2 regions of the Pseudoalteromonas sp. 23_GOM-1509m genome follow, and region 1 is predicted to be linked to the other one. Evidence: predicted binding sites of a transcription regulator. Region 1 holds the regulator's gene; the other holds the start of a gene.
The links. Region 1 encodes sigma-54, which starts transcription at its own class of promoters, with help from an activator protein. Its sites were predicted from a motif close to GTTGGCACGNNNNTNGNNT; they were not measured.
Positions count from the first base shown of each region.

Region 2: a site for sigma-54 is predicted at 6,031-6,049, ahead of fliS (flagellar export chaperone FliS). Genes of this name have one in related genera too.

Region 1 covers NZ_JADO01000011.1:160,673-176,284, forward strand. Annotated here, with positions in the region: gene mgtE (magnesium transporter) at 33-1,391, opposite strand; gene N523_RS0105415 (HPr family phosphocarrier protein) at 1,531-1,803, opposite strand; gene rapZ (RNase adapter RapZ) at 1,823-2,665, opposite strand; gene ptsN (PTS IIA-like nitrogen regulatory protein PtsN) at 2,685-3,137, opposite strand; gene hpf (ribosome hibernation promoting factor) at 3,142-3,429, opposite strand; gene N523_RS0105435 (RNA polymerase factor sigma-54) at 3,456-4,955, opposite strand; gene lptB (LPS export ABC transporter ATP-binding protein) at 5,025-5,750, opposite strand; gene lptA (lipopolysaccharide transport periplasmic protein LptA) at 5,747-6,286, opposite strand; gene lptC (LPS export ABC transporter periplasmic protein LptC) at 6,276-6,830, opposite strand; gene kdsC (3-deoxy-manno-octulosonate-8-phosphatase KdsC) at 6,827-7,378, opposite strand; gene N523_RS0105460 (KpsF/GutQ family sugar-phosphate isomerase) at 7,379-8,350, opposite strand; gene N523_RS0105465 (calcium/sodium antiporter) at 8,354-9,322, opposite strand; gene N523_RS0105470 (ATP-binding cassette domain-containing protein) at 9,589-10,404, shown strand; gene mlaE (lipid asymmetry maintenance ABC transporter permease subunit MlaE) at 10,404-11,183, shown strand; gene mlaD (outer membrane lipid asymmetry maintenance protein MlaD) at 11,198-11,746, shown strand; gene N523_RS0105485 (MlaC/ttg2D family ABC transporter substrate-binding protein) at 11,752-12,432, shown strand; gene N523_RS0105490 (STAS domain-containing protein) at 12,425-12,718, shown strand; gene N523_RS0105495 (BolA family protein) at 12,724-12,981, shown strand; gene murA (UDP-N-acetylglucosamine 1-carboxyvinyltransferase) at 12,996-14,255, shown strand; gene N523_RS0105505 (trypsin-like peptidase domain-containing protein) at 14,347-15,429, opposite strand; gene N523_RS0105510 (Do family serine endopeptidase) at 15,517-15,612, opposite strand, start outside.
Region 2 covers NZ_KI912433.1:304,920-320,531, reverse strand. Annotated here, with positions in the region: gene N523_RS0114875 (flagellin) at 1-1,447, shown strand, start outside; gene N523_RS0114870 (flagellin) at 1,665-3,146, shown strand; gene N523_RS0114865 (flagellar protein FlaG) at 3,246-3,632, shown strand; gene fliD (flagellar filament capping protein FliD) at 3,660-5,084, shown strand; gene N523_RS0114855 (hypothetical protein) at 5,274-5,597, opposite strand; gene fliS (flagellar export chaperone FliS) at 5,597-5,992, opposite strand; gene N523_RS0114840 (sigma-54 dependent transcriptional regulator) at 6,358-7,794, shown strand; gene N523_RS0114830 (DNA-3-methyladenine glycosylase I) at 7,926-8,513, opposite strand; gene N523_RS0114825 (sensor histidine kinase) at 8,643-9,755, shown strand; gene N523_RS0114820 (sigma-54-dependent transcriptional regulator) at 9,752-11,176, shown strand; gene fliE (flagellar hook-basal body complex protein FliE) at 11,334-11,666, shown strand; gene fliF (flagellar basal-body MS-ring/collar protein FliF) at 11,687-13,402, shown strand; gene fliG (flagellar motor switch protein FliG) at 13,395-14,435, shown strand; gene fliH (flagellar assembly protein FliH) at 14,439-15,242, shown strand; gene fliI (flagellar protein export ATPase FliI) at 15,261-15,612, shown strand, end outside.

The DNA.
Region 1 (15,612 bases):
GGTGTTTTTGTTTAAAAACGTTTATAAAAAGATTAAATCAATAACCAAGTCGCAGTACCTAAGAAGGCAAATATACCAACAATATCAGTTACTGTGGTTAGTACCACACTGCCTGCAAGTGCTGGATCTATTTTCATTTTTTTAAGCAATAGTGGGATACTAGCACCCGCAATACCTGCTGCAACTAAATTCATAAACATAGCAAACGCTAAAACACCACCGAGTTTGAAATCCCATTGCCAAAGCGCAACAACACCGGCAATTAGGATAGACCAAACCATACCGTTAATCGCACCGATAGCGAGTTCTTTTAATAATAAAAAACGTTGGTTAGTTTGGTTGATATGGCCCACCGCGATACCGCGAATAACCAAAGTTAAGGTTTGGCTGCCTGCAACCCCACCCATTGACGGGACAATGCCATTGAGCACAGCAAGAATTGGTAATATAGCTAAGGTGTTTTCAAAAAAGCTCGCCACAATTGCAGCTAGCAATGCAGTTAGTAAGTTTACACCCAGCCAAATTGAGCGCTTTTTAGAGCTTTTCAACACAGGTGCAAAGGTATCTTCTTCATCATCTAAACCCGCTAAACCCAGTAAACTGTGCTCAGCGTCTTCACGAATAACATCAACGATATCATCAATGGTGATCCGCCCAAGCAAGTGTGCGTTGTCATCAACAACCGGTGCCGATATCCAATTATGACGCTCAAACAATTGTGCAACTTCGCTCTCATCCATTGAAATAGGAATAGACTCACAGTCTTCATCCATTAAATCATGAACAATTTTTTCAGGGGGGTTGGTTAATAAAGTACTCAGCGATAGGGCGCCTAAAAAGCAGTTATTTTCATCAACCACATATAAGTCATCTGTACCCTCAGGTAATTCGCCGCGTAAGCGAATATAACGCAGTACCACATCTAGAGTCACATCGGGGCGAATAGTAACGGTATCTATATTCATCAATGCGCCAGCAGAGCGCTCTTGATACGATAAAGCCTGCGTTGCACGTTCTCTATCTTGAATATCCATAGCGCTAACAACGTCTTTATAAACAGTGTCAGGTAGGCTACGTAGTACTTCCCCTAAGTCATCATGACCCATGTCTTCGGTTGCAGCAGCAATGTGCTCGGGTGCCATTTGCGCAATAATGCCCAAACGTACATCTTCAGAAAGCTCTTCAAGCACATCACCTTGTACATCAGGATCAACAAGCTGCCAGAGCATACGGCGAATTTTATGCGGGGATGATTCTAAAAGAAGTGCGGTATCACAAGGCGCCGTTTTTGCCAGCATGCGTCTAACTTGAACAAATTGACCACTATTTAGTGACTTAGTCACCTGTTTTAGTTGTTGTAGTGGAATATCTTGTTCTAAAGCTTCAGGCATTGGCGTCCTTAATTAAATTGTATTACATGCTGGAAGGGTATAAATGCTATTCAATTTTAGTTTATCTTACTTTATGTGAGCAAACTACCTCAACCACTATTAACCTAAGCTTAGGATGATGAGTTAATAATGAACTTTTTTATTCTTGCTCATTAAATCGTTGGTCGATGAGCTCACCTATTGCGCTAAGTGCAGGCTCAGCGTCGGGGCCTTCGCATACCACCTTAACTTCTTTGCCTTGGCTGCTTTCGAGTAACATAAGTGCCAGCACGCTATCGCCAGCGGCTTGTTTGTCATCTTGAAATAAAGTGATTGTGGCATCAAATTGCACAGAAAGCTGAGCTAATACTGTCGCCGCTCTAGCGTGTAATCCTAATTTGTTTTTTATTAAAAATGTATTTTCTAAGCGCATTGCATGTTCTCACTCGGTATTATTCTTGTTCTCGGTGGCGAATTTTTACATTAGGATGGCTCATTGCAAAGCTTTCGCCAATGGTTTGCGCTAAATAAACAGAGCGGTGTTGCCCACCGGTACAGCCAATTGCAATGGTTAAGTAGCTGCGGTTATTTCGTTCTAAATGCGGCAGCCATGTTTGCACAAATGTTTGAATTTGCCATGTAAATTTTTGCACTATACTGTGACTTGCTAGGTAGTCTTTTACTGGTTGGTCCAGCCCTGTAAGTGGCTTAAGTTCAGGCTCCCAATGCGGGTTTGGTAAAAATCGGGCATCGAATACGTAATCTGCTTCTTTAGGGATGCCGTGTTTAAAACCAAATGACTCAAAGGTAATGATCAGTTGTTTATCTTTTTTTCCGAGTATTTTTTCACGAATAGACTCAGCAAGCTGATGCACACTTAAATCCGTGGTATCAATCATATAATCAGCACGGTTAATCAATACATCAAGTAGTTGTTTTTCTTTTTTTATGGCTAAATCAAGCGGCAAAGAATCAATAGATAAAGGGTGGAGACGTCGCGTTTCTGAAAAACGTTTTATTAATGTTTGATCGTCACTGTCTAAATAAAATACCGTTGGTTTAGTAAAACCAGGTAAATATTCAATGATTTCATTAAACTGCTGTTGCTCTTTAGGTAGGTTACGTACATCAACACTCACGGCAATTTTATTATAACTGTCGGAAACACTGCGCACTAATGATGGTAATAAATTAAGAGGAATATTGTCTACACAATAATAACCTAAGTCTTCCACAACGCGTAACGCCACAGATTTACCTGAGCCTGAACGACCGCTTATAATTATTAATTCCATTTATCACCTTTCTTTATTACTACGATTGACTGACGATAACCTGATACAGTTCGCTATCCGATTTGGCGGCGCGTAACTGTTTACAAAATTCTTTATCATTGAGCTTATCAGCAATCGTGGCTAGCGTCTTCAAATGCTGCTGATTATCGCCATCGGGAACAATTAACGCGACAAAAATGTCAACCGGCCGGTTATCAATCGCATCAAAATTAATAGCTGTTTCGCTCACTAAAATCAAAGCAAGGGGCTCTTGAGCTCCACTCATGCGACCATGTGGAATAGCAATGCCTCGGCCAATGCCTGTACTTCCAAGCTTTTCTCTTGCAGTTAATGCATTAAGAATATCTTGTTGTGTTAAATAGGGCAGCTTATTGTGAGCCAATTCACTGATAAATTCTAAAATTCTTTTTTTACTATTAAAAAGGACCGCAGCTTTACTGCAGTCCTGACAGATAAGTGAGCTTAGTTTCATAGTGTTAGTGTCGAGCAAGTTTCTCTTTGTGTTTAATTACTTGACGATCTAGCTTGTCAATGAGCGAGTCTATAGCGGCATACATATCTTGATGCTCAGTAGAGGCAAAAATCTCAGCGCCACTAACATGAACGGTTGCTTCAGCTTTTTGGTTTAGTTTTTCTACATCGAGAATAACGTGCACATTCGTTATGTGATCAGTGTGCCTCTGTAACTTCGAAAATTTACTATTTACGTAGTCTCTAAGCGAGTCGGTAATATCTACATGGCGACCAGTTAAATTCAGTTGCATAAACATTTTCCTCTTTGTTGTACGCCTTAAATCAAACTTTTACGTTGATTAGACGGGGGAATAGCTAGAGATTCGCGATATTTTGCAATGGTTCTCCTCGCTACTTTAATTCCTTGCTCTGCCAATATATCTGCAATTTTACTATCACTCAATGGTTTAGCTGAGTTTTCTGCAGCGATTAATTTTTTAATTAATGCACGTATTGCTGTTGATGAACATTCGCCACCATTTTCAGTACTTACATGGCTTGAAAAGAAATATTTAAGCTCAAAAATGCCACGTGGTGTATGCATGTATTTTTGCGTAGTAACACGCGATATAGTCGACTCATGCATTTCCACCATTTCAGCCACATCGTTAAGCACCATAGGCTTCATAGCCTCAGGACCGTGTTCAAAAAAGGCCTGTTGCTGCTGCACAATACAGTTGGTTACTTTAAGTAGCGTGTCATTCCTACTTTCTAAGCTTTTTATAAACCATTTAGCCTCTTGTAAGTGCGAGCGAATAAACTGGCTATCACCACTTGATTTAACCGTACGCGACATAGCTGCATATTGGCTATTTACTCTGATCTTAGGCATGCTATCTGGGTTTAATTCAACTACCCAACGACCTTTAACTTTCTTAACCGACACATCAGGAATAACGTATTCAGACTCTTCTCTAACAATAGTGTCTGCCGGTTTTGGGCTGAGCGTATGAATCAACGTCATGATTTCTTTAAGCTCATCTTCTTTAAGCTTTGTTTTTTTCATTAACGTGCGATAGTCACGTGCAGCAAGTAAATCAATATGATCGGTTAAGATCATTTTTGTTTCGTTTAAAAAAGGTGTGTCTTTATCAAATTGATTTAGCTGAATACACAAGCACTCTTGTAAACTACGCGCGGCTATTCCCACTGGATCAAATAGTTGAATACGCTTTAGTACCGCTTCTATTTCGTCAAGTTCAACTTCATCTTCGCCGTCGTTTTCTTGGTTAAAGCTTTCTAATATTTCTTCACAGCTAAGGGTTAGAATCCCTGAATCGTCCACAGCTTCTACAATTGCAATAGCTATCGCTTCATCGGTAGGACTAAACGGCGTCAGTTGAAGTTGCCACATTAAATACTCATGCAGCGTTTCAGTCGAAGAGCCTTGATAAATAGATTCATCTTCTGGCATTGGGCCCGATGAAGAGGCAGGCGCAGCGCTCATATATTCATCCCAAGTAACATCCATAGCCATATCATCGCTAATGGTGTCTTTGGTCATTGCTTCGCCGCTATCTTGCTCATACTCGCTAGGTTTATCGTCAGCTGAGGCACTTAGCGTTAAGTCATCGTTATCGGCTTTTTGTTCGTTTTTACCTGCAGTGTCTTCGCTGTAATCGTGTTCTTCAACTTCAAGCAAGGGGTTGCTATCGAGCGCTTCTTGAATTTCTTGCTGGAGATCCAATGTACTGAGTTGCAATAAGCGAATTGCTTGTTGCAACTGTGGAGTCATTGTAAGTTGCTGGCCCATGCGCAGCTGTAATGATTGCCTCATGTATCTCTAACAATCCTTTTAAATTAGTATAATTAATCTTAGCAGATGCTTAGTGTAATAACACACATATTAGAGCTTGAACTGCTCGCCTAAATAAACATCGCGTACTGTTTTATCGTTTAATACATATTCTGGAGTGCCTGATGCAATTAACTCCCCATGAGAAACTATGTAGGCTTTTTCACAAACATCAAGAGTTTCGCGTACGTTGTGATCTGTGATAAGTACGCCAATTCCTCGGTTTTTAAGATGCTCTATAATCTTTTTAATATCTAATACTGAGATAGGATCAACCCCCGCAAAGGGTTCGTCTAAAAGGATAAATTTAGGGTTTGCTGCTAACGCGCGAGCAATTTCAACGCGGCGACGTTCACCACCTGATAAAGCCATACCTTGACTATCGCGGATATGCTGAATGCTAAATTCATCAAGTAAATTATTTAAGGTATCTTCGCGTTGTTGTTTATTTAATTCTTTACGTGTTTCTAAGATAGCCATTAAGTTTTGATAAACAGTCAGCTTTCTAAAAATAGACGACTCTTGCGGTAAATAACCAATCCCTAAACGCGCTCGGCTGTGCATCGGTAATAAAGTAATATCTTTATCATCAATTGATATTTTGCCTTTATCGCTAGGCACAAGGCCTACAATCATATAAAAAGTGGTGGTTTTACCTGCACCATTAGGGCCAAGTAACCCCACAATACTGCCAGCTTCAACCTCTAGGCCAACGTTTTTTACAACTTCACGACCTTTGTAGCTTTTAGCTAATAGCTCTGCTTTTAATGTGCTCATGGTTGGCCTTTATCATCTTCTTTTTTATTTTCAACAGGGACTAAAATAGTGTGTACACGGTCTGTTGAGTTTTCGTCTTTTTCTGCGCTAATTAACTGCTGCTCGATATCGTAAGTGATACTTTTAGCTGTTATTTTTTGACCTGCTTGAGCAATGCTTGCATCGCCGATTAAGGTTAAAAAACGCAGCGACACATCGTAACGCACTTCATTAGCACTGGCGCTCATTATAGTGCCATCAGCTTGTGTTTCTTCAAAATATGCAGGGCTGCCTGTGGCAATTAATAACTGTTTGTTATCGCCTAGATCATCGCGTTTATGCACTTCTAAACGGTCAGCTGTGATACGGCGATTACCATGAATAATTTCAACATTTTTCTCAAAAATGCCTACGTTTTCTTTTAATTGACCTTCTTGCTTATCTGCACTAATTGAAATTTGATTAGCAGCGGGGGCTTCAGCAGGTTCAGCGCCATTACTGTTAAAAGCAATTAATAGTGAGGGAACAATTAAAATTTTAAATAGGTTATTGGTCATAATATAGGGTTCGCGTATGGTTAATAAGTTTAATCACCTCGGTTTTTAAATCGGCCTCAAGGCCTTTACCTGTGATTTTTAAATTAGGTCCTGTAATAACGACAGGCTGCTGTGATTGCATGGTTAATAGTTTTATATCAACATTGATGGTCTGGGCGGTGATCGTATCGATCATGGCGTTATCTACTAAGTTTTGAGCGGTTACATTACCCTCTAACACCAGTTGACGGTCGTCGTAGAGGGTGGCTTCATCGGCGTTAATACGCCATGTTTGCTGCTCGTTGTATAAAGTGAATATAGGCTTTTCAAAAAAGGTAAAACCGAGTTGTTGATACAACTCCATTTTTACCGCAGTTACCTTATGGCTCACTTTACCTTGTTCATTATAAGCCGTTTGTTTTAGCTCAATAGCGGTATAATCAGGCTTAGCAATAACTTGTGTTTCTTCGCTTGCAGTAATATCAACCTTAGTAAAATAAGGATACCAGAGCCAAACCATACAGCTTATGAATAAAACGCTCAGTATAATGCGCGCTACATTCATGAACTCGTTCCTTGGCTAGTTAGTGGCTTGTTATTTTCGAGCATAAGTAAGTCTGTCAGCTCTCTTACCGCACCAAAACCGCCGGGCAGTTGGGTTACATAATGTGATAAACGTTTAATAAGTGGATGAGCATCGTTTACGGCAACCGCAAAACCGACTTGCTCCATTACTGGCATGTCTGGGCTATCATCACCTATATAAGCAATTTGCTCATCGCTAAGCGCTAATTTTTGTTTTAATTCTTGATAGGCTATGAGTTTGTCTTCTTGGCCTTGATATATATGTTGTACGGTTAAACTGCTCATACGTTGCTGCACTATATGAGAATGGCGCCCGGTGATCACGGCGACTTCAAAACCGCTGTTAATCAGGGCTTTGATACCAAATCCGTCTTTGGTGTTAAATGCTTTGAGTTCTTCACCTTGGTTTCCAAGGTAAATACGGCCATCAGAAAATACACCATCAATATCACAAATTAATAGCTTTACTTTTTTTGCGCGCGCCTTTGCATCATCACTTAGCGGTTGATAGAGATCTTCAAATTGCATTTATAGCACTCCCGCTTTAAGTAAGTCTTGCATATTTAGTGCGCCAATCGGTTGATTATGCTCATTAATTACAATTAAACCATTAATACGTTTTTGTTCCATAATATTTAACGCTTCAGCCGCGAGCATCTCTTGGGTGGCTGTAGTACACGACTTGGTCATCACAACATTAATTTCAGTGCTATGAATGTCAATACGTTGCTCTAAAATACGGCGTAAATCGCCATCGGTAAACAGGCCTGATAATTGCTGGTCACTATCAACAATAGCGGTCATGCCGAGTCCTTTGGCCGACATTTCAATTAAGGCATCTTTAATCGTTTGCGTCTCGTTAATGATAGGCGTATCAGCACCACTGTGCATAACATCTTTAAGAGTTAAGAGTAATCGCTTGCCTAAGCTACCACCAGGGTGCGATAGTGCAAAATCATCAGCAGTAAAGCCGCGTGCTTCTAATAATGCCACCGCCATGGCATCACCCATAGCGAGTGTGGCAGTGGTACTTGCAGTAGGTGCTAAGCCCAATGAGCAGGCTTCTTGTTCAACTTTAATACACACATGCACATTTGCCAATGTTGCCATGGTTGAGCCTTGGTTGCCTGTCATGGCAATCATTTTGGCACCAATGCGCTTTAATACTGGAATAATATTAAGTACTTCGCTGGTTTCACCAGAGTTTGAAATGAGGATAACCACATCATTTGCTGTGATCATTCCTAAATCACCATGGCTTGCTTCACCCGGGTGAACAAAAAATGCGGGGCTGCCGGTACTGGCAAGAGTGGCGGCTATTTTGTTACCAATATGGCCTGATTTACCCATGCCAATAACAATAATACGACCTGAGCAGTCATACATTAATTGACAGGCTTGGTTAAAGCTTTCATTAACGTATTGTGTAATATCGCTGAGTGCTTGGCGTTCAATCTCTAGAACACGTAACCCTTGTTGAATAAAGTTTAGCGTTGCCATGGGCTATCCTACTTGACTAAAAATATAACCTTGGTAAATCATAAATGCGACGATGAGCAAGCCACCTTCTATTCTATTGATACGTCTTTGACCTCTAAAGTTCAATGACATAGCAATTAGCGCCAAGGTTGCGCCAATCATAATAATAACATCACGGTTAGCTACCGAAGTATCGATAACCGATGGATTAATTAATCCTGCCAGCGGTAATACCGCTAAAATATTAAAAATATTCGAACCAACTATGTTACCCAGCGCTAAGTCATCTTCATTTTTAAGTACACCTGCAATTGAAGCTGCAAGTTCAGGTAAGCTGGTGCCTATAGCAATAATGGTCAAACCAATCACTAAGTCACTTAAGCCAAAATATTTTGCGATATCAACGGCTGAGCCAACTAAAAAGTGTGAACTAACCGGCAGTAAAATCATACCCACTACCAGCCAAAAAACAGCTTTTTTGGTTGGTACATTGTCAGGTACTTCGTCACAGGCTTCGCTCACAAACGGATCGTCTTGGTTTTTAGCTCGCAGTGAGACAAAAATAAGTCCGCCAATAAAAACAACAAAGCCAAATAATAAGGCTGCACCTTCAAAAAATGAAAAATAGTTATCTGAAAAAATATACCAAGTTGCAATGGAGACCAGCAGTACCAGTGGAATTTCACGTTTTAACGTACTTGAAGATACTGATAAGGGTCTTAAAAGGGCGGTAATACCTAAAACTAATAAGATGTTAGTGATGTTTGAACCAACTGCATTACCCACGGCAGTATCGGTTTTATTTGCCAAAGCTGCTGAAGCCGATACCATCATTTCAGGCGCTGAAGAGCCCATAGCTACCACGGTTAAACCTACAATTAGCGTTGGCACGCCAAAGTTTTTAGCCAGTGCTGCTGCACCATAAACAAACCTGTCTGCACTCCATACGAGAGCCGCAAAACCAAGAATTAAAATGACAAACGAGGTAACCATTGTGATAAGCCAATTAATGTAAATTCAGATAGCGCGAATAGTAACAAAAGCCACCATAAAAGTATAAATAAAAGAATAAGGTGTAATACATTAGGCGGTTATTTTAAGTATTCTTTGGCGCTTTTTATATGAAATTTTAAGCCAAAGTTAAGGCTGCTTGAATCAATCTTATAACTGTTTTTGCGACACTATTACAAAATCTTACGAATTGTTTTTTCCATATTGGTTAAAAAACCCTTAAAATAGAAATATGAGAGAGTATTGTTATGGAGAGCGACTTGTCGCAATCAATAGTAGAAGTCAAGGATGTTACCTTTTCTAGAGGCGATAGGGTCATATACAAAAATATGAGCTTTGACGTACCTGAGGGTAAAATTACTGCCATTATGGGGCCAAGCGGAATTGGCAAAACCACGATGCTACGCCTAATAGGTGGCCAGCTTAAACCAGACTCCGGTGATATTTTATTTAAAAACGACAGCATTGTCGCTATGTCGCGTAAAGAACTCTACGCGGCACGTAAACGCATGAGTATGTTATTTCAAAGCGGTGCCTTATTTACTGATATGTCGGTGTTCGATAACATTGCATTCCCCATTCGAGAGCACACGCAACTCAGTGAAGATTTAATCCGTTTAGTGGTATTAATGAAACTACAAGCTGTTGGCTTACGTGGTGCTAAAGATTTAATGCCTTCAGAGTTATCTGGCGGTATGGCACGTCGTGCAGCTTTGGCTCGCTCTATAGCGCTTGATCCTGAACTTATTATGTATGATGAGCCTTTTGCAGGACAAGACCCTATTTCAATGGGGGTTTTAGTTAAGCTGATCAAATCTTTAAACGAAGTACTTGGCTTATCTTCTTTAATTGTCACGCACGATGTGACAGAAGTAATGAGTATTGCCGACCACGTTATTATTATTGCTGATCAAGGCGTTATTGGCAGTGGTACACCAGAGCAGATGCGAGAGCACGAATCACCACTTGTTCAACAGTTTTTAAAAGGGTTATCAGATGGTCCAGTGCCATTTCATTATCCAGCACAAACCTATGCAGATGAACTGTTAGGAGAGCAGCAGTAATGTTGGATTTACTACAAAAAATAGGCCACAAAACGCTGGGCCGATTTGCTGCACTGGGGCGTTCAACCCAAATGCTGGCAAGTGCGTTATGGCATGTACCCAATTTTAAAAAAGGCACACCTTTACTCGTGCGCCAATTATATATGGTTGGCTCACAGTCATTATTGATCATTGTTGTATCAGGATTGTTTATCGGCATGGTCTTAGCCCTGCAAGGCTATACTGTTTTAGTTGATTATGGCGCTGAAGACAGCCTAGGCCCTTTAGTGGCACTCAGTTTATTGCGTGAACTTGGGCCAGTAGTAACCGCATTATTATTTGCCGGTAGGGCAGGCAGTGCGTTAACCGCTGAAATTGGCTTAATGAAAGCCACCGAACAGTTATCATCGCTTGAGATGATGGCCATTGACCCGCTTAGACGAATTATAGCGCCGCGGTTTTGGGCTGGTTTGATTAGTATGCCAATGTTGGCACTTATTTTTTCTGCTGTAGCTATTATTGGTGCTCATTTAGTGGGGGTTGATTGGCTAGGCGTTGATACGGGAAGTTTCTGGTCAATTATGCAATCTCAGGTGTCGTTTGAAAAAGACATACTAAACGGTTTAATTAAAAGTATCGTATTTGCGATTGTTGTTACCTGGATTGCGCTTTACAAAGGGTATGACTGTGTTCCCACATCAGAGGGGATCAGCAAGGCAACAACAGAGACAGTGGTGCACTCATCACTAGCGGTATTAGGTTTTGACTTTATTTTGACAGCGGTAATGTTTACCAGCTAATAGGGTATTAAATAATGAATTCACGGAAATTAGAAATTTTAGTTGGTTTTTTTGTAGCATTGGGCATTTTGGCATTTTCAATGCTGGCGCTCAAAGTGGCTAATTCGGGTATTAGCGGCTCAGGTGAAACCTACACATTGAACGCCAAGTTTGAAAATATAGGATCATTAAAAACACGTGCACCCATTAAGGTGGGCGGCGTTGTTATTGGTCGTGTAGAGTCAATTTATGTGCATCCACAAGAGTTTTTACCAGTAGTAAATATGAGCATTGATGCGCAGTATTTGTGTCGTTTTTCAGACACTAGTTCCATCTCTATCTTAACCTCGGGTATTTTAGGTGAACAATATTTAGGGATTAACCCCGTTATCGCATCAGATTCAGCTAAACAGCGATGCTTAGGCGAAGATGTAGCGAACAGCGAACAAGATCAAGCCATTGACGATTTATTTGGTGTTCAAAGTAAAGCATTAGCTAACGGCGATTCTATTACAGATACCAAGTCAGCATTGGTACTAGAAGAATTAATAGGCCAGTTTTTATTCAACCAAGGTAGTGAGTAATTATTATGTTGAAAACATTTTTAGCAAGTATCGCATTAGTAACTGTCACGCTAGTACAAAGTGTACATGCCGGTGAGGTGAAATTGGCTGATCCTAATAAAATGGTACGTCAGGTTGCTGATAATACCTTTGAGCGTATTACCAAAGACCAGCCGTTAATAACCACTAATAAAGAGCATTTACGGGTCATTGTTGAAGAAGAATTGATGCCTTACATTGACTACAAATATGCTGCACTGAGAGTGTTAGGTAGCGAAGTATCTAAGGTACGCGCCATTACCGACAAAGCAGAAAAAGCAAAAGCAATTGAAGATATTCAGCGTTTTATTGGCGCGTTTAGAGAGTACCTTGTTGCCACTTATGCTGGCGTTTTTACCCAGTATACTAATCAACAAGTTGAATTTGCTGCCGAGCAGCCTTTTAAAGGCAAAGATGTGGTGGTGGTAAAAACCAAAATTGTAGAAGCCGGTAAGCCTGATATTAAAATTGATTTTAAAGTACGTGAAGATAGAAGTGGCGAATGGCGCGCTTACGATATGATTGCTGAAGGCATTAGCTTACTTGATGCAAAACAAAGTGAGCTTCAGGGCATTTTACGCCAACAAGGTATTGACCACGTTAGCGACCTGTTAGAGCAAAAAAGTAAGTTACCGGTTCAGTTTAGAGGCAGTGACACAAATGACTAAATTGGCAATCAGCCAAGTCGATGAACAGCATCTACGAGTCAGTGGTGAATTGACTCATAATTCAATTGGCAATGAACGGCTTCTGAATACCAAGCGACAAACTGAGCATAAAACCCTTTATTTTGACCTAAGTGAGGTGACAAGGGTTGACACAGCCGGCTTAGCTTGGTTAATTCACTCTTTTACAGAATTTAAGCAACAAGGCATTCGCCTTGAATTGCAAAACCCACCTGAACAACTGCAAAACCTTATGCAGTTAGGCCAGGTTACAACCCTATTTGAGTGAGAGTTATGGAAACGAGTCAAGTCGAAACATTATTACGCGACGAACTTCAGTTAGCTGAAGTACATGTAAAAGCCAATGGCAGTCATTATGAAGTAATCGCTGTCGGTGAATGCTTTGACGGATTAAGTCGTGTTAAAAAGCAACAGCTAGTATATGGGCCATTAATGAACACTATTTCAGACGGTACCATTCATGCTGTTTCTATCCGCGCTTTTACTCCGACAGAGTGGAAACGTGAGCAAAAATTCATTTTACCGCAATAAATAAGGCCCCTTAGATGGATCAATTTGTAATTCAAGGTGGCACTTCACTCGCTGGTGAAGTAACTATTTCAGGCGCTAAAAACGCAGCTCTTCCGATTCTATTTGCAGCTTTATTAGCTGATGGCAAAAGTACTTTTACTAACGTACCACATCTTCGCGATATCATTACGACCGAAGCCTTATTAAAAACGTTAGGCGCTGATGTTCAGTGGCAGGGCGATTCACTCATTATTGATGGTGCAACGGTAAATAGCACGTTAGCGCCTTATGACTTAGTAAAGCAAATGCGTGCGTCAGTGCTTGCACTTGGCCCTTTAGTCGCTCGATTTGGTGAGGCACAAGTATCCTTACCTGGTGGCTGTGCTATTGGTGCGCGCCCGGTTGATATTCATATTCAAGGCTTAGAGCGTATGGGCGCTCAAATAACCGTTGAAAACGGTTATATTAATGCCAAAGTAGATGGTCGCTTAAAAGGCGCTGAAGTTTTCATGGAAATGATTAGCGTAGGTGCTACTGAAAACTTACTGATGGCGGCAACGCTCGCCGAGGGTAAAACAGTACTAGAAAATGCTGCCCGCGAGCCAGAAATTATCGATTTAGCCAATTGCTTAATTGCTATGGGGGCTAAAATCAGTGGTGCGGGCTCAAGCCGTATTGAGATTGAAGGGGTTGAGCGTTTATCAGGTTGTGAACACCGAATATTACCGGATCGTATTGAAACAGGTACCTTTTTAGTGGCTGCAGCGATGGCTGGCGGCGAAGTTCTGTGTAAAATGACCGACTTTCATTCACTTGAGCCAGTAATAGAAAAACTACGTGCAACCAATGCGTTATTAGAAGTGCACGATGACAGTATTTATTTAGACATGCGAGGCCGAGAGCTTAAAGCGGTGAATATTAAAACTATGCCTCATCCTGGTTTTCCAACCGATATGCAAGCGCAGTTTACCGCATTAAATGTGGTGGCTAATGGTAGTGCGACGATTACCGAAACTATTTTTGAAAATCGTTTTATGCATGTGCCTGAGCTTCAACGTATGGGCGCTAATATTCGCTTAGAAGGCAATACGGCCTTTTGTGGTGAAACAAAAAGCTTATCGGGTGCGCAAGTAATGGCAACTGACCTTCGTGCATCAGCGAGTCTTATTTTAACAGGGATTGTGGCTCAAGGCGAAACGGTTGTTGATCGTATTTATCATGTAGATAGAGGTTATCAGCGTATTGAAGATAAACTCAGTGCGCTAGGTGCTAACATCAAACGCAAAAGCAATTAGTTATACTAATACAATTATTATTCTAATCCATAAAAAACGCGATGATCTATCGCGTTTTTTTATGTCTAATGCCAAAGTATAAATAAGCGCTTTATAGCTTGGTTTCAAGCTCTGCTACTTTCACCATTATTTTTTGTATCTCACCGTTACGGTATAGCTCAAACTCAATTTCTTTCCCCGGTTCGGTACTGCCTATTTTTTTCAATACATTTTGTGGATTAGCCACTGAAAGCCCAGCAATTTTAATCACAATATCTTGCTCTTCTATACCCGCCTGCCATGCAGGACCTAAAGGGTCTAGGTTGGTAATACGCATGCCTGCAACGGGCGTTAAGCTATCATTGACCTCTTTACCTGTACTGTCTACCGCTGTGCCTTCAAAGCCCAAATAGCCGCGTACTACACGACCATGGCGAATAAGTTTGCCCATTACCTCTTTTGCCAAGGTGTAAGGCACCGCAAAAAAGATCCCTTGTATATTTAAGTTTTCACGGGTTTTAAACTGGGCAGAGGTGATCCCTACTAAATCGCCATTAGAATTTACCAGTGCACCACCAGAGTTACCTACGTTAATAGCAGCGTCCATTTGCAGTAAGTTATTGTAAGGACTGTCGGTAATTTTTTGCTTACCGGTGGCGCTAATGATCCCCTGAGTAATGGTTTGCCCTAAGTTAAGTGGGTTTCCGATGGCTAACACTAAATCGCCTACACTCGAACTGTAGTTATCATTAACGGGTATAACGGGCAGGTGATTGGCATTTATTTTTAATAATGCTAAGTCGGTAATAGTATCAAATCCAATGAGTTGCACATCAAAAAAACGTCTGCCGTCAGTAAGAATAACTAGTATTTGATCGGCATTATTGATCACATGGTAATTAGTCAAAATATAACCGTCAGGTGACATGATCACCCCAGAACCAAGCTCTTGCACCGTATTTTGGCGTTTGTAGCGTGGCTCTTTAGAAATGCTTTCTGAAAAAATGGTGACAACCGATGGCGCTGCGCGCTTAACTGCATCAGAAAAGCTCAAATGACTTGCAGTCATTGCACTGGGTAGCGGCACGTTAGGTAGCAATGCAGTGCGCATGTTAGGGCTAAAAAAAACCACTAAAAAAGCAATGCCTAAACCGGCAAATAGAGGAGGAAGTACAAATTTTAGAAGTTTTAGCACGGTATTCTTATTGTTAGTGAGCAATCCCTTTATGATGGCACAAAAAAAATAACAGCGGCAAGTGCCGCTGTTACTTTTATTGTATTATTACTGAATTAATACAAAAATAGACTCACGCCCGCGTTTTACACCTAACACAATATTACCTTGAATATCTTCGATAATTTTGTTCATGTCGCGAAT
Region 2 (15,612 bases), on a different contig from region 1:
TTTAAGCGTAAATACAAATGTTGCATCACTTAATGGGCAACGCAATCTATCTAAATCTAGCATGGCACTTGAAACCTCAATGCAGAGACTATCATCTGGTTTGCGTATTAATAGCGCAAAAGACGATGCTGCAGGTTTACAAATTGCCAACCGACTAACTTCTCAGGTTAATGGCCTAACGGTTGCTCAGCGTAATGCCAACGATGGTATTTCCATGGCGCAAACGGCTGAAGGTGCGATGCAAGAGTCTGCAAACATTCTGCAACGTATGCGTGACTTATCACTGCAATCAGCGAATGGTTCAAACAGTGCGGTTGACCGTGCATCACTGCAAAAAGAAGTAGCAGCCCTGCAACAAGAACTAACACGAATTGCAGACACCACCAAATTTGGTGGCACCAGCTTACTTGACGGTACATTTGGTACAAAACAATTCCAAGTGGGTGCAAATGCGAATGAAACCATTAATGTAAGCTTACGTAATGTAGCTGCCAACGCTATTGGTGCATATGAAGTAAAAGGAAACAGTACTTTACTGGGTGCTGTTGCAACACAAACAGCGCCACTTGCTACGGCAACTGGCGCTGTGGCTACTGCAGGATTAAATATAAATGGTGTTGCAATCCCTGATGCAGGTGTTACGGGTAAAGGCGCTGCTGAAATAGCCGATACCATTAATAAAGAAGCAACAGGGGTTACTGCCACTGCAAAATTAGATGTTACTATTGCTGGGCTAACATCAGCAGATAACAGCGACTTAACTCTTCGCAAAGCGGGTGCTGCGGTTGATACTTATAAATTATCAGAATTTGGTGGTGATCTTGACCGACTTGCTGAAAAGCTGCAAGCCGATGGCTATGATGCAATCGTAGACGATGGTTCGTTAACACTAAAAGCTGAAGGTGTTGACGGTATTCAAATGACAGGTACTGCCGGTACAGCTACTATTGCTAACAATGCAACAGGTGGTACGCCAGTAGCTGGTGGCGCTACCAATAATGATATCAGTGTTTCATCATCACTGACCTTATCTTCGTCAGAAAAAATTGGCATATCGGGTACTGATGTAGATGATATTCTAGGCGGTACAAATATTTCAGCTACCGGTGGTTCTGGTGAATTAACATCTGTTGAAAGTGTTGATATATCAGGTACGACTAGTGCGGGTGCGCAGTCTGCGATTAACACTATAGATGCGGCGCTTGCGCAAATTGACGCCCAGCGTGCAGACTTAGGTGCGGTGCAAAACCGTTTTGGCTTTACCATTGCCAATCTTGCAAACGTCTCTGAAAACGTGTCAGCTTCTCGTAGTCGTATTCAAGATACCGATTACGCACTTGAAACCGCAACGCTGACTAAAAACCAAATAATGCAACAAGCCGGTACTACTATTTTGTCTCAGGCAAACCAGTTACCACAGGCGGCATTAAGTCTTTTAGGTGGCTAATACCCGCTAACTATAAAAGAGCCAAGCAAATATGCTTGGCTTTTTTGTCTGCATTTCAATCAATTAAAAGTTTTTACTGTTTTTTTTAAAAAAAAGCTAAAGGTAATTTTATAACGGCCGTTAACTTAATTAGAACGGAGCTTGAACAGATTTTTATTGTGATGGCTCTTGGTTAAAATCAATTAGTTACATTACGAAAGTAATCAGGAGTTATAACATGGCTTTATCAGTAAATACTAACGTTGCATCACTAAATGCACAAAGAAACTTATCAAAATCTAGCGATGCATTAGGTACATCAATGCAACGTCTTTCATCTGGTATGAAAATCAACAGCGCGAAAGATGATGCGGCAGGTCTACAAATAGCTAACCGTCTTTCTTCACAAATTAATGGTTTAGGTGTTGCTCAGCGTAACGCTAACGATGGTATCTCAATGTCGCAAACCGCTGAAGGTGCGATGCAAGAGTCATCAAACATCTTACAACGTATGCGTGACCTATCTTTACAATCAGCTAATGGTTCAAACGATGCTAACGCTCGTGCAGCACTACAAAAAGAAGTTGGCGCATTACAGCAAGAGCTTACTCGTATCGCTGAAACGACTAAATTTGGTGGTACAAGCTTACTAGATGGTTCGTTCGGTACTAAACAGTTCCAAGTAGGTTCTAACGCCAACGAAACAATTAACGTTAGTTTGCGTGATGTTTCTGCTGATGCTATCGGTGCAAACAAAATTGAAGGTGCAGGTACTGTTTTAGGTGTTGCTGCAGCTGCAACAGCGTTAACTACAGCAACTACTGCTGACCCAGATTTAGTTATAAATGGTAAAGCTACAGCGGTTGGTGCTGGCGATGGCGCTGCAACAATTGCAAAAACTATCAATGATGCTGCTGCAGGTGTTACTGCTACAGCAAAATTAGATGTAACAATCTCTGCGTTAGGTGCTGGTGATGATGGTATCTTAGAAATTGGTAATACCGCAACAGGTGCTTCAGGTGTTGTTGATGGTGCTGATGATGGTGTAGGTGCTGACTCTTACGATTTAGCTAACTACGGTGGTGATATTGACCGTTTAGCGGCTGATTTGCAGGCTGATGGTTACGATGCAGTTGTAAACGACGGTAAGCTAACGCTTAAAACCGAAGGTGTTGATGGTATCCAGATTACTGGCTCTACCACTGCTAATGCAACCGTAAGCTTAGAAAATAACTTAACAGCCGGTGCTCAGCTTGCAAGTGCAAATGCTGCAATGAGCGTTACATCTTCATTAAGCTTAAGCTCACCTGATAAAATCGGTGTTTCAGGTACTACGGCAAACGAAGTTTTAGGTACTGGCGCTGCAGCTATCGGAGCAACAGGTGGTACAAGTAAATTAGTTTCAGTGGAAACTGTTGATATTTCAGGTACAACCAGTGCTGGCGCGCAAAATGCAATCGAAACAATTGATGCGGCGCTTGCGCAAATTGATGCACAACGTGCTGACTTAGGTGCGGTACAAAACCGTTTTGGTTTCACTATTGCTAACCTTGCAAACGTATCAGAAAACGTATCAGCTTCTAAAAGCCGTATCGAAGATACAGATTACGCTGCAGAAACGGCTAAACTAACTAAGAACCAGATTATGCAACAGGCTGGTACAACAATCTTAGCTCAGTCTAACCAGTTACCACAGGCAGCACTTAGCTTATTAGGTTAATTTAATAATAAGCTCTATACTTAACTACTAAGGAAGGGGCAACCCTTCCTTTCTTGTATAGGTATAAAGCTTTATATCGCTTTATAGTAGGAGCGAATTATGGAAACGCAAAGTTTAAATCTAAATATCAGCTCAGCGCAAAAAGGTGAGGTTAGCTCAAGTTACCAAGCCCCGTCACAAGTTAAGCAAAACGCCGATGAGCAAAAGAATACACCCATCACCACCACGGCAAGTAATAGTGAAGTTTCTGAAACTGAGTTGTCATCTGAAAAACTAGAGAAGGTGGTACAACAATTGCAGGACTTTATGGGCGAAATGAATCGTAGCCTACAGTTTAAAGTAGATGAAGATTCTGGCCGTAATGTTATTAAGGTAATTGATAAAGAAAGCGGTGATTTAGTTAAGCAATATCCCTCTGAAGAAGTATTAGGTATTGTTGCTAAATTAGCAGAAGCCACTGGCGTGTTAGTTGATTTTAAAGTTTAGTTTGAGCAATTTAAGAGGGTAAGTATTATGGCTATTTCATTTACAGGTATAGGTTCAGGACTTCAAGTTAATGAAATTGTAACTGCTTTAGTCAATGCTGAAAAAGCCCCTTATCAAGCACGGGTAACACAACAGCAAGCAAATTTTACTACGGACATTTCTGCGGTAGGGACCTTAAAAGCGTCTTTAGAAGAGCTTAATGGTTCTCTAGAATCATTGGGGGACATCGAAAACTTTCAAAAGCGTACTATCAGTGGTAGCGATGACTTTGTCTCTTTAAGCTCTGAAAAAAACGCGCAAACTAACAACTATTCTATAAAAGTAAACAGCTTAGCTGAAAACCACAAGTTAACCTCAAGTGCCATAGCAGGTGATGAGGCTGTGGGTGATGGTAAGCTAACCATTAGTTCAGGTAGTAATAATTTTAATATTGATGTGTCAGATACAGCAACCCTTGCTGATATTCGTGATGCTATTAATAATTCTACCGATAACGACTCAGTTAATGCCACTATTATTACTGATGATACGGGGCAGCGATTGGTATTATCAAGTAAGGAAACTGGCGCAGAAAACGCAATAAAGATTGTGGTTGATGATGTTGGTGATGCTAATAATACTGATTTGTCTGGCTTATCACGACTAGCTTATGACAGCGATGCTGCATCTGCAACCTATGCTGAAAATTTAAATGAAGTAACGGCAGCGACCGATGCCTCAATTACGATTGATGGGACGCTTGTTGCGACAAGCAGTACAAATGAGTTTAAAGATGTCATTGAGGGTGTCACCATTAATGCCAAAAAAACGCACAACGCAGATGATGATTTAAGTAAAGCAACGATAACAGAGAACAATAATAATGTTGCGGCTGGATTAAAATCGTTTGTAGAAAAGTTTAATGCGTTTATTGACTTATCAAATCAGTTAGGTCGATCTAGTGCTGAAGAGGGGGTAGGTGCGCTTGCGGGTGATTCATTACTTAGAGGTTCAGTAAACCAAGTACGCTCGATGTTAACATCTGAATTTAGCACGGGTAATGGTAATACCGACTTTTTAGCTAACTTTGGTATTAGAACTGAGCGCTCAGGTAAGTTAAGTATTGATTCTGATGCACTTAAAGCTGCGGTAGAAAGTGATCCACAAGCTATCCAAACGTTTTTTGTTGGCGAAAATGACGGTGATGGTTTTGTTGGCCAGTTAGATACTGTTATTAAAGGTTATACGGCCTCTGATGGTATTATTAGCTCTCGTATAGAAGGTCGCGAATCACAAATTTCTAAACTAGAAACTGACGTAGAAAAGTTTAATACCCGTATGGCTAAATATGAAGAGCGATTATATAGCCAGTACAACGCAATGGATTTGCTCGTTGCTAACCTAAACTCGACAGGGAGTTACTTGCAACAGCAATTAGCTAACCTACCTGGTGTGGTTAAAAAGTCTAGCTAAACAATTAACCTTGTTTAGCAAATAAAGCCTGGCTTATGAGTCAGGTTTTTTTATGTTTGTTCGATTGTTAGTAACTAACTGTGTTGTTTTATAGTGAGGTTTGAGGAAATAAAAATACAGAGTGAAAAATCTGCTTAATCACTCTGTAAAGGGGAATAAAATAGGGGGGGCCTAAAGTAAATAATATGTTTAAATATTAGATTTATACTTATTCACCGCGCCTTTGCTTTTTTGTTTCTTTATAATTTCTATCGCTAACTTTTGTTTTTCGCTATCAAATAGTGTTGAAAGCTGTGCCACAAATGCGATTAAAAACTCAAGCTCAGATTCAGAATAAAAACCGTCGTCATGCTTTAAAGATTCATTCATGTAACTGTCTAACCGGCTATGAATATTCAGTGCTTGCTCAATATCCCAATCCTGAGAGTCAGTAATCAAACTAACCAGCTCATTGCAGTAGTCTCTGGTCTTACTATCAGTAATTTGTGAGCTCGTAACCTGCTTTAAAGTCATTACAGTTGTGGTTCTCTTTGTTCGAATGGAATTGCTTCCCAGCCTGACTTAATCTCTTTAATTAAGGTAATTACTTCATCAATTTTATCAATGTTGTTTTCAAGGTTTGCAGTTAATAAGCAACGCTGACAGTAATCGTACAAAGAGTCTAAGTTAGTTGATACTTCATTATTGTCTTCAAAATTTAACACTTGCTGCAACGCACCAAGTAGCACAATACAATCAGAGATTGCGTTGCCTTTTTTTTCTAACTCTTTACGTTCAATAAATCCTTTTGCAGCAGAGAGCTTGCCAACAATATTTACAAACACGAGTTTAACTTGGTCGTAGGGAGTCATCTCTTTAACGCTGCTAACTGTTATTTGACGGTATTTATTGATTGATGCATGAGCCATGGGTAATTCCTCAAATTTTAATTACTGTGTAGAACCTTAAGCAAGTTTAGTTCCAACATAAGTTTGACTATTACTTATCGGCAAAAACAGTCACACCTTTAAGTAATAATAGCACTTTTTATGAGTTTCTTCTGTGTAGAGTCGCATCATCATCAGTGGCAAAACGTGTTAGATAATTCATCCTAAGTCGGTATGCCGTTATAAATAGTTAAAGAGTTATTAGTTATAAAGTATTAGCTTTGCGGGGCGGGTGTCTGTTTTTTGGCGTTAATGTCAAAAAATCGCCGCTATTGCTTGCATCCAAACCCAACTGGCTTACAATTTGATTAATAAAACAAATTAGTGAAATAAATGGCTCGCTAAAGATGATCTTAATTTTAGATAATAATAACAATCGCTCTATTGGATTATACGCATCGCTTACTTTTATTGGTGAGGCTGTACAGTTGCAAACAGAAGCTGACTTTGAACAGGCATGCAGCCACTATCAAAACAAAGAATGTATTGTGGTGTTAGGTGCTTTGCAGTCTTTAGATCACGAAAGTTTAATTAAACGATACCCAACATTTCCTTTTTTACTCATTGGTGAAACGCTTAAACCTTTGTTGAGTTTGGCTAATGTTGTGGGGTTGATATGTGAGCCATTTACTCATGAAATAACCACACAGCTGTTACACGACTGTCAGCAATATCAGCGCATGTTGCCGCATGAACATAAAAATAATAAAGAGAAAAGCACCTTTGATGGTCTTGTTGGTGAAACCAAAGCGGTAAAAGATTTACGCTTTTTAATTACGCAGGTTGCAAAAACCGATGCCAATGTACTTATTTTGGGTGAGTCGGGCACAGGTAAAGAAGTGGTCGCCCGTAACGTACATTTGCTTTCTAAACGTAATAAAGGCCCTTTTGTACCGGTCAACTGTGGGGCTATTCCTGCTGAGCTATTAGAAAGTGAACTATTTGGTCATGAAAAAGGCGCGTTTACTGGGGCTATTTCAGCACGAAAAGGCCGTTTTGAGTTAGCGCAAGGTGGCACGCTATTTTTAGATGAAATAGGGGATATGCCATTACAAATGCAGGTTAAATTACTGCGAGTGCTCCAAGAGCGTAGTTATGAGCGCGTTGGTGGTACCAAAGCGATCCAAGCTGATGTCCGTGTGATTGCTGCAACCCACCGTGATCTTGAAAACATGATAGAAAAAGGCTCATTTAGAGAAGATTTATACTATCGCTTAAATGTTTTTCCTATTGAGAGCCCATCTCTTGCTCAACGCGCAGAAGACATACCATTACTACTTAAAGAGCTTATGCGCCGTGTAAATGAACAAAGCGGTACTACGGCTAAGTTTACAGAGCGTGCTATTGATAGTTTAAAAGAACATGCTTGGCCGGGTAATATTCGTGAGCTGGCGAACCTTGTTGAACGAATGGTTATTATGTTTCCAGATAAGGTGGTGGATGTTCCTGATTTACCCAATAAATACCGCTACATTGAAGTTGAAGCCTATGAGCCACAGTACCCAGAAGAGCTGATGGAGCGTGATGCCTTTAATGATATTTTTAGTGGCGGATTTAGCGAAGATGAAATAGATCTAGAAGATGACTTTGCTCAGGCCGCACCTGGTTTATTGCCCGATGAAGGTATTGAGCTTAAAGAGTACTTAGCTGAGCTTGAAATTAACTTAATCACACAGGCATTAGAGCGCTTTGATTACGTTGTCGCCCGTGCTGCTGAAGTACTTGGTGTAAGACGAACCACACTGGTCGAAAAAATGAAAAAATATAACCTTTCTAGAGATTGAGAGCTAAGTGCATGTGCTAGGTACTAGGCGCTAGGTGTTAGGTTAGAAAAAATAAACACCGCGTTTAATTCAAACTCGGCGCTATACTTGTCAGCGGGTTTACCCCGCGTCTCGTAACCCGTAACCCCCACCTAGCCTAGCTTTTTAACTTCTTCTTTTCTAAAGCAATTATTACTATGATCGTTAACCATACCGCACGCCTGCATGTAGGCATATACTGTGGTTGGGCCTAAAAATTTAAAGCCACGCTTTTTTAAATCTTTTGCAAATAATGTTGATGCCTCAGTAACTGCGGGGTAATCCGCAAGCGTCTCTAAATCGTTTACCTGAGGTTTATTACCAACAAACCGCCACTGGTAATCACTAAAGCTGCCAAACTCTTTTTGAATAGCAATGAAGCACTTTGCATTATTAATTGTTGCGGCTATTTTTAAGCGGTTGCGAACAATTCCCTCATTTTGCATTAATGTTTCTAGGTCCTGCTCAGTAAAGGCCGCTACTTTATTTACATCAAAGTTTGCAAAGGCGTTTTTATAATTAGCGCGCTTTTTTAATATGGTGTACCAACTTAACCCTGCTTGTGCCGATTCTAACGTTAAAAACTCAAAAAGTAGGTGATCGTCATACACAGGTACGCCCCATTCATGGTCATGATAATCCACGTAGTCTGGTTTTGAAGTATCTAACCATGGACAGCGATACTGAGCTTCTTCTTTCATGCTTATTCCTTAGCGCGTCATTTTTACGGCACGTATTTTAACTATTTAAATTGTTGATATTATTATGAAATAATTTTGGTACATATTGTGCATTAGCCAGTGTATCTACATTATTTTAGAGAGTTGATTATGGCCCTTGCAAGTGTGCTAAAACCCCAGTTTATTTCTGCTAATCAGTATAACCCATGTTTACTGCAAGAGGAGTATGTTGGTGAGTTGAGTGATTTGCGTCAACAAGCAAGTTGGCTCTCTCATCTGGTTGATACCATGCCTGCGGGCGTGATTGTACTCGATGGTAAAGGAATGATCGCTAAGGCAAACCAAATAGCTATCGATATGCTCGGCGAGCCATTAGAAGGAGAGAAGTGGTTTAGCGTTATTCAGCGCTCATTTCGTCCTCATCAAGATGATGGTCATGAAGTGTCGTTAAAAGATGGACGCTTAATAAAGCTCGATATTACTGCACTCGCGCCTGAGCCTGGGCAACTTATACTAATGACCGATTTAACCGAAACCCGACGCTTACAAAAGCGAGTCGCGCATATGCAGCGTTTAAGTGCCTTAGGTAAAATGGTGGCGTCTTTAGCTCATCAAGTACGCACACCGTTATCAGCGGCTATGTTGTATGCCGCAAATTTAGGCTCAAAACGCTTACCCGAAGCGTCTCGCGGCAGTTTTCATACTAAATTAATGTCACGTTTAAAAGATTTAGAAACCCAAGTAAACGACATGCTGTTATTTGCTAAAAGTGGTGATCAACAAGTTGTTGAGCAAGTGTCGATGCAACAGCTACTAAGTGAAGTTAAAGCCGGTGCCGATGCTATGGTAGCGCTCAATGATAGCGAATTAAATGTGAGCTTACCTGAGCCTGATATTGAAATTATGGGTAACAAAACAGCATTGGCAAGCGCAATTCAAAACCTAATTCATAATAGTATTCAAGTCATTGGCAGTGGTGCACAAGTACATCTTAGTGCTTTGCGTGATATACAAGACCCTGATTATGTCCGCATTAGTGTTAGTGATAATGGCCCTGGGCTTGATTTAGCACAAACTGAAAAAATATTTGAACCCTTTTATACCACTAAAAGCCAAGGTACTGGTTTAGGACTTGCCGTTGTAAGTTCAGTGGCCAGTGCACATCAGGGACGTGTTGAAGCAGACAACAACCCACAAGGGGGAGCAATTTTTAGTATGTTGCTACCTATTAGTGTCACATCTAAATTAGGGGAGTCACAATGAGTAACACTATTTTAGTTGTAGAAGATGACGCCGGACTTCGTGAAGCATTAATTGATACGCTTGAAATGTCAGGTATAGCCTGTATGGCCGCCAATAGTGCCGAGCAAGCCATGGTGCTACTAAAAAAAGAAGTATTTTCATTGGTGGTCAGTGATGTACAAATGGGCGCAATGAGCGGCTTGGATTTATTACGTAGTATTAAATTAAATTACCCTGATTTACCCGTACTAATGATGACGGCCTATGCCACTATTGATGATGCTGTAGAGGCTATGCGTTTAGGCGCGATTGATTATATGGCTAAGCCATTTGCACCAGAAGTGCTATTGAATATGGTGAGTCGTTACTTACCAGAAAAAGAAAAAGAAACAGACGGGCCCATTGTCGCCGACCCTAGTAGTATTCAATTACTCGAACTTGCTAATAAAGTTGCTCGATCAGATGCCAGTGTGATGGTGCTTGGGCCAAGTGGCTCTGGTAAAGAAGTACTGGCGCGTTATATTCATGACAAATCAAAACGCTGTAATGAACCGTTTGTAGCGATTAATTGCGCTGCTATTCCAGAAAATATGCTCGAAGCCACTTTATTTGGTTATGAAAAAGGTGCGTTTACCGGTGCGATACAGGCTTGTCCTGGTAAGTTTGAACAAGCGCAGGGGGGTACTATTTTACTTGATGAAATCACCGAAATGGATTTAGGCCTGCAAGCCAAGCTGTTACGTGTACTACAAGAGCGTGAAGTTGAGCGTTTAGGTGGTCGTAAAACCATTGCACTGGATGTACGTGTGCTTGCCACAAGTAACCGAGAGTTAAAAGAAGCGGTTGCTGAAAACCAGTTCCGCGAAGATTTATACTATCGACTCAATGTTTTCCCACTGCTATGGCGACCACTGTGTGAGCGCCCAGGGGACATTATTGTGTTGGCTAAGCATTTGATTGAACGTCACTTAAGTAAAAGCAAAGAGCCAATGGCGTATTTAGATAGCAGTGCAGAGCAAAAACTGCTTAGCCATAGCTGGCCCGGTAACGTACGCGAACTAGATAACGTTATCCAGCGAGCATTAATTTTACGCAGTGGAAATAGTATTGATGAGCATGCTATTTTTATCGAAAATCTAGCCCCAACGCATTTTGTGGCAGAAACTAAAGCTGACATTGAGCCTGTAAAAAGTAGTCTCAGTAACGCTTATTATGATGAAAAAGCAGCGCCTGCAGATGAGCAAAAAAATGATTTGTTAGCCGTCGATACTGGTAGTTACAAAGATGAGCTTAAAGATAAAGAACATCGTATTATTTTAGAAACCTTGGCACGCTGCCAAGGAAAACGTAAAGAGGTCGCCGAAACATTAGGTATTAGCCCGCGTACTTTACGCTACAAATTAGCACAAATGCGTGATTTAGGTATTTCCCTCCCAGCATAACCCCCATAAGCCCTAAGTTCAATCACTTGAATTTAGGGCTGTCAAAACTCTGACTGCTTAATTATTTTACTTAAAGCGTTGTTTTAATTGGTTTTAATTTTTGGCATGTTTTGTGCTTTATTCTCTTTAAGAGTTTACTGCATTATCAGAGACAATTATGAAAATTCAAAACAGTGCTTTATTTCAAGAAATGCAATCAATGGCTGCGGAGGCCACACGTAGTAATCAAGTTAATAACTTGCCAACGCAAGTGCAATCAACCTCTACAGCACAGTTTGGTGACATGTTGAGTAATGCCCTTAATACAGTGCATGAACTTCAGCAAGACACAGGGCAAAAAGTAAAAGCGGTAGAGAATGGCGACAGAAGCGTATCACTTGCCGAGGCTATGATTGCTTCGCAAAAGTCTTCTGTGGCATTTGAAGCTACGGTACAGGTTCGTAATAAGCTTGTTGAGTCTTATAAAGAAATTATGAACATGCCTGTTTAACTAGGTAGTGGAGAATTATTGTGGCGCAATCTAATCAATCTACAGATCTGGCACTTGCTGATGGCATGATGGAGCAAAGTGAAAACGAAGATCAACAAGAGCAAAAATCAGGCTATTTCAGTGCCCTTGGCGGTGTTGATGTTTTACGTCAAATTACCCTGATTGTTGCATTAGCTATTTGTTTAGCCATTGCTATTTTCGTTATTATTTGGGCTCGTCAGCCAGATATGCGCCCTTTAGGTAAAATGCAAACTGAAGAGTTAATAGAAACACTCGACTTTTTAGATGCACAAAAAATTGACTACCAACTTGATGGCAATGTGGTCTCGGTGGATGAAACTGAATATCAAAATATCAAGTTATTGATGACCCGTGAAGGTTTAGATCAAGGGCCTACATCAGGTAGCGACATTATTATGCAAGACATGGGGTTTGGGGTAAGCCAACGTTTAGAGCGTGAGCGCCTTAAACATGGCCGTGAGCAACAACTTGCCCGTACTATAGAAGAGCTAAATAATGTTACTCGCGCCAAAGTATTGTTAGCGATTCCCAAAGAAAATGTGTTTGCCCGTAGAGAGAAAAAACCCTCTGCAACTGTTGTACTTACTCTTAAACGCGGTCGCTCTTTAGATGGCGAAGAAGTTGACTCGGTTGTTGATATGATAGCTTCAGCGGTACAAGGGCTTGAGCCTTCGCGCGTTACTGTGACCGATCAAAATGGTCGTTTATTAAATTCAGGCTCGCAAACCTCTTTAGCTGCACGCTCGCGTAAAGAATACGATATAGAACGTAAACGTGAGCAAGAATACCTAGAAAAAATCGACAGTATTTTGATCCCCGTGGTTGGATTAGGTAATTACACCGCACAAGTAGATTTAAGTATGGACTTTAGTGCGGTAGAAGAAACACAAAAACGTTACAACCCAGATTTACCTGCGGTAAGAAGTGAAACGACCTTTGAAGAAAATAATATTGGTGGCCTAGCGGTTGGTATTCCAGGCGCGCTTACTAATCAGCCACCAGTTAACTCAACTATTCCTGAAGATGCGATGGCGGGCGGTGCAGGCACTGCAACCTCACCGAGTAGAACTCACAAAGAAGCCACTCGTAACTATGAACTCGATACCACTATTTCACATAAGCGTCAGCAAACTGGAGTGATCCGCAGAATAAGCGTCTCTGTTGCGGTTGATTACCTGCCTACGGTGGGTGAAAATGGTGAAACAACTATGACGCCACGCTCGGTTGAAGCCCTGTCAAATATTCGTCGCTTGTTACAAGGTGGCGTAGGCTTTGATATGCAACGTGGCGATGCACTTGAAGTAGTGACCGTACCATTTGTTCGTGAAGACTCAGCGCTTGATTTCGAGTTGCCTTTATGGGAACAAGATTGGTTTATGAAAATGATGCGCTTAGTATTAGGTGCACTGGTTATTATTGTACTGATTTTAGCTGTCGTTAAACCTATGCTTAAACGCTTAATCTACCCAGATAATACACTTGAAGAATACGATGAAGATTCTCTTAGTTCAGGTGTTGATCTTGGTGACAGCACATTAGATATGCTAAATAATGACTTTGATTCTGCTTCTGTTGGCTTCTCAAGCGATGGTACACTACGCTTACCAGACCTACACGGCGACGAAGACTTACTCAAAGCGGTTCGTGCCCTTGTAGCCAATGAACCAGAACTATCATCACAAGTAGTGAAAGCGTGGTTAACAGAAGATGACTGATCAAGAACAAAAACAACTACCTCAAGCGTTTGATGTTGATAAACTTGATGGTGTAGATAAAGCGGCAATATTATTGCTGAGCTTAACTGAAGAAGATGCAGCGCAAATCCTCAAGCACTTAGAGCCAAAACAAGTGCAAAAGGTCGGTATGGCCATGGCGGCAATCGATGATTTGTCGCAAGCTAAAATTAGCGCGGTTCATAATTTGTTTATTGAACAAATTCAAAGCTTTAGTACGATTGGTTTTCAGTCTGAAGACTTCATCAAAAAAGCACTTACAGCCGCATTAGGTGAAGATAAAGCCGCCAGCTTGATAGACCAAATAGTGATGGGCTCAGGCGCTAAAGGTCTTGATTCATTAAAATGGATGGACTCTAAACAGGTGGCTAACATTATTCGTAATGAGCATCCACAAATTCAAACAATTGTTCTCTCTTACCTAGAGCCTGAACAGTCGGCTGAAATTTTAGCGCAATTTCCTGAAAAAGTGCGCCTCGATTTAACCATGCGTATTGCTAATTTAGAAGAAGTACAACCGGCAGCATTGCAAGAATTGAATGAAATTATGGAAAAACAATTTGCCGGTCAAGCGGGTGCACAAGCTGCGAAAATGGGTGGCTTAAAAGCTGCGGCAGATATCATGAACTACCTCGATACCAATGTTGAAGGGCAGTTAATGGATTCAATCCGTGAGCATGACGAAGAAATGTCGCAACAAATTCAAGACTTAATGTTTGTCTTCGAAAACTTAATGGATGTAGACGACAGAGGCATTCAAGCAATCCTGCGTGAAGTGCCGCAAGATGTATTAATGAAAGCCATTAAAGGGACCGACGATGCCCTTAAAGAGAAAATTTTGGGTAACATGTCAAAACGTGCTGCTGAAATGCTCGCTGATGATTTAGAGGCTATGGCTCCTGTGCGCATTAGTGAAGTAGAAGCGGCGCAAAAAGAAATTTTATCAACAGCACGTCGCCTTTCTGATTCAGGTGAAATTATGCTTGGTGGTGGCGGTGGTGAGGAGTTCTTATAACCTATGAGTCACTCTAAAGGTCGCCCATTACATGCAGATGAAGCTGATGAGTTATTAAAAAATTGGCCAATTCCTGATGTTGCTCCTGATGAGCGAAGCTTTCGCAATCGCTCTACGGCTTATGGCACACCCTTAGCCGAGCTATACCGTAAAGAAATAGCAAAAGAGCAAGTAGAAGAACCGGAAGAACCAGAGCTGCCTTCATTAACTATGGTAGAGCTGGAGCGTATTCGCCAAGATGCCTACGAAGAAGGCCTTAAACAAGGGCACGAACAAGGCTATATAGATGGCTTTGACAAAGGCGTAACCGAGGGTAAAGAGGCGGGTTACAAAGAAGGTGTAGAGCTGGGTAAAACACAAGGCCAAGAAGACGTTAAACCCTTAATTGATGAGCAGTTGACCAGCCTGCGTGGCTTACTAGATAGTTTAAGCGACCCGCTTAAAAAAGTGGACGAGCAAGCAGAAAAACAGCTGGTACAGCTAGCCACTATGCTCAGTGAAGCGATTATTTATCAAGAAGTAAAAACATCACCTGATATTATTTTACATACTTTGAAAAAAAGCATTGATGCACTTAATGCAGAACAAGAAAAAGTTCGAATTCATCTTCATCCAGATGACTTATCGCTGATAAAAACCAGTTATGGCGAACAAGCTATTGAAGATAATCATTGGCAATTAATTGCAGAACCCACTCTAGAGCGGGGCGGTTGTGAAGTTAAAACAACGTTATCATCTTTAGATATGACCTTGAAAACCCGTGTCAAAGAAACGTTGGATAGCTTTTTGCATAACAGTGGTATCTAACTTTTTTATTGGCGTGTTATGTCTGTGAGCGATACTTCATTAAGCGAACGCTTATCTCAATACCAACGGCATATTAAAATTCCAGCGCCTGCAGTCGCGGGAGTTTTAACGCGTGTGGTTGGTTTAACACTGGAAGCCAAAGGTTTGCGCGCTCCGGTAGGCAGCCAATGTAAAATTGAAACAATGAACGGCTTTGTTGACGCTGAAATTGTTGGATTTAACGATCAAACTTTGTATTTAATGCCTAACGACCACATTTCAGGCGTACTGCCTGGTGCGCGAGTTATCCCCCAAGTTAATGACACAGGTTTGCCTGTTGGCATGAGCTTACTTGGTCGAGTGGTAGACGGCTTAGGCAGACCTTTAGATG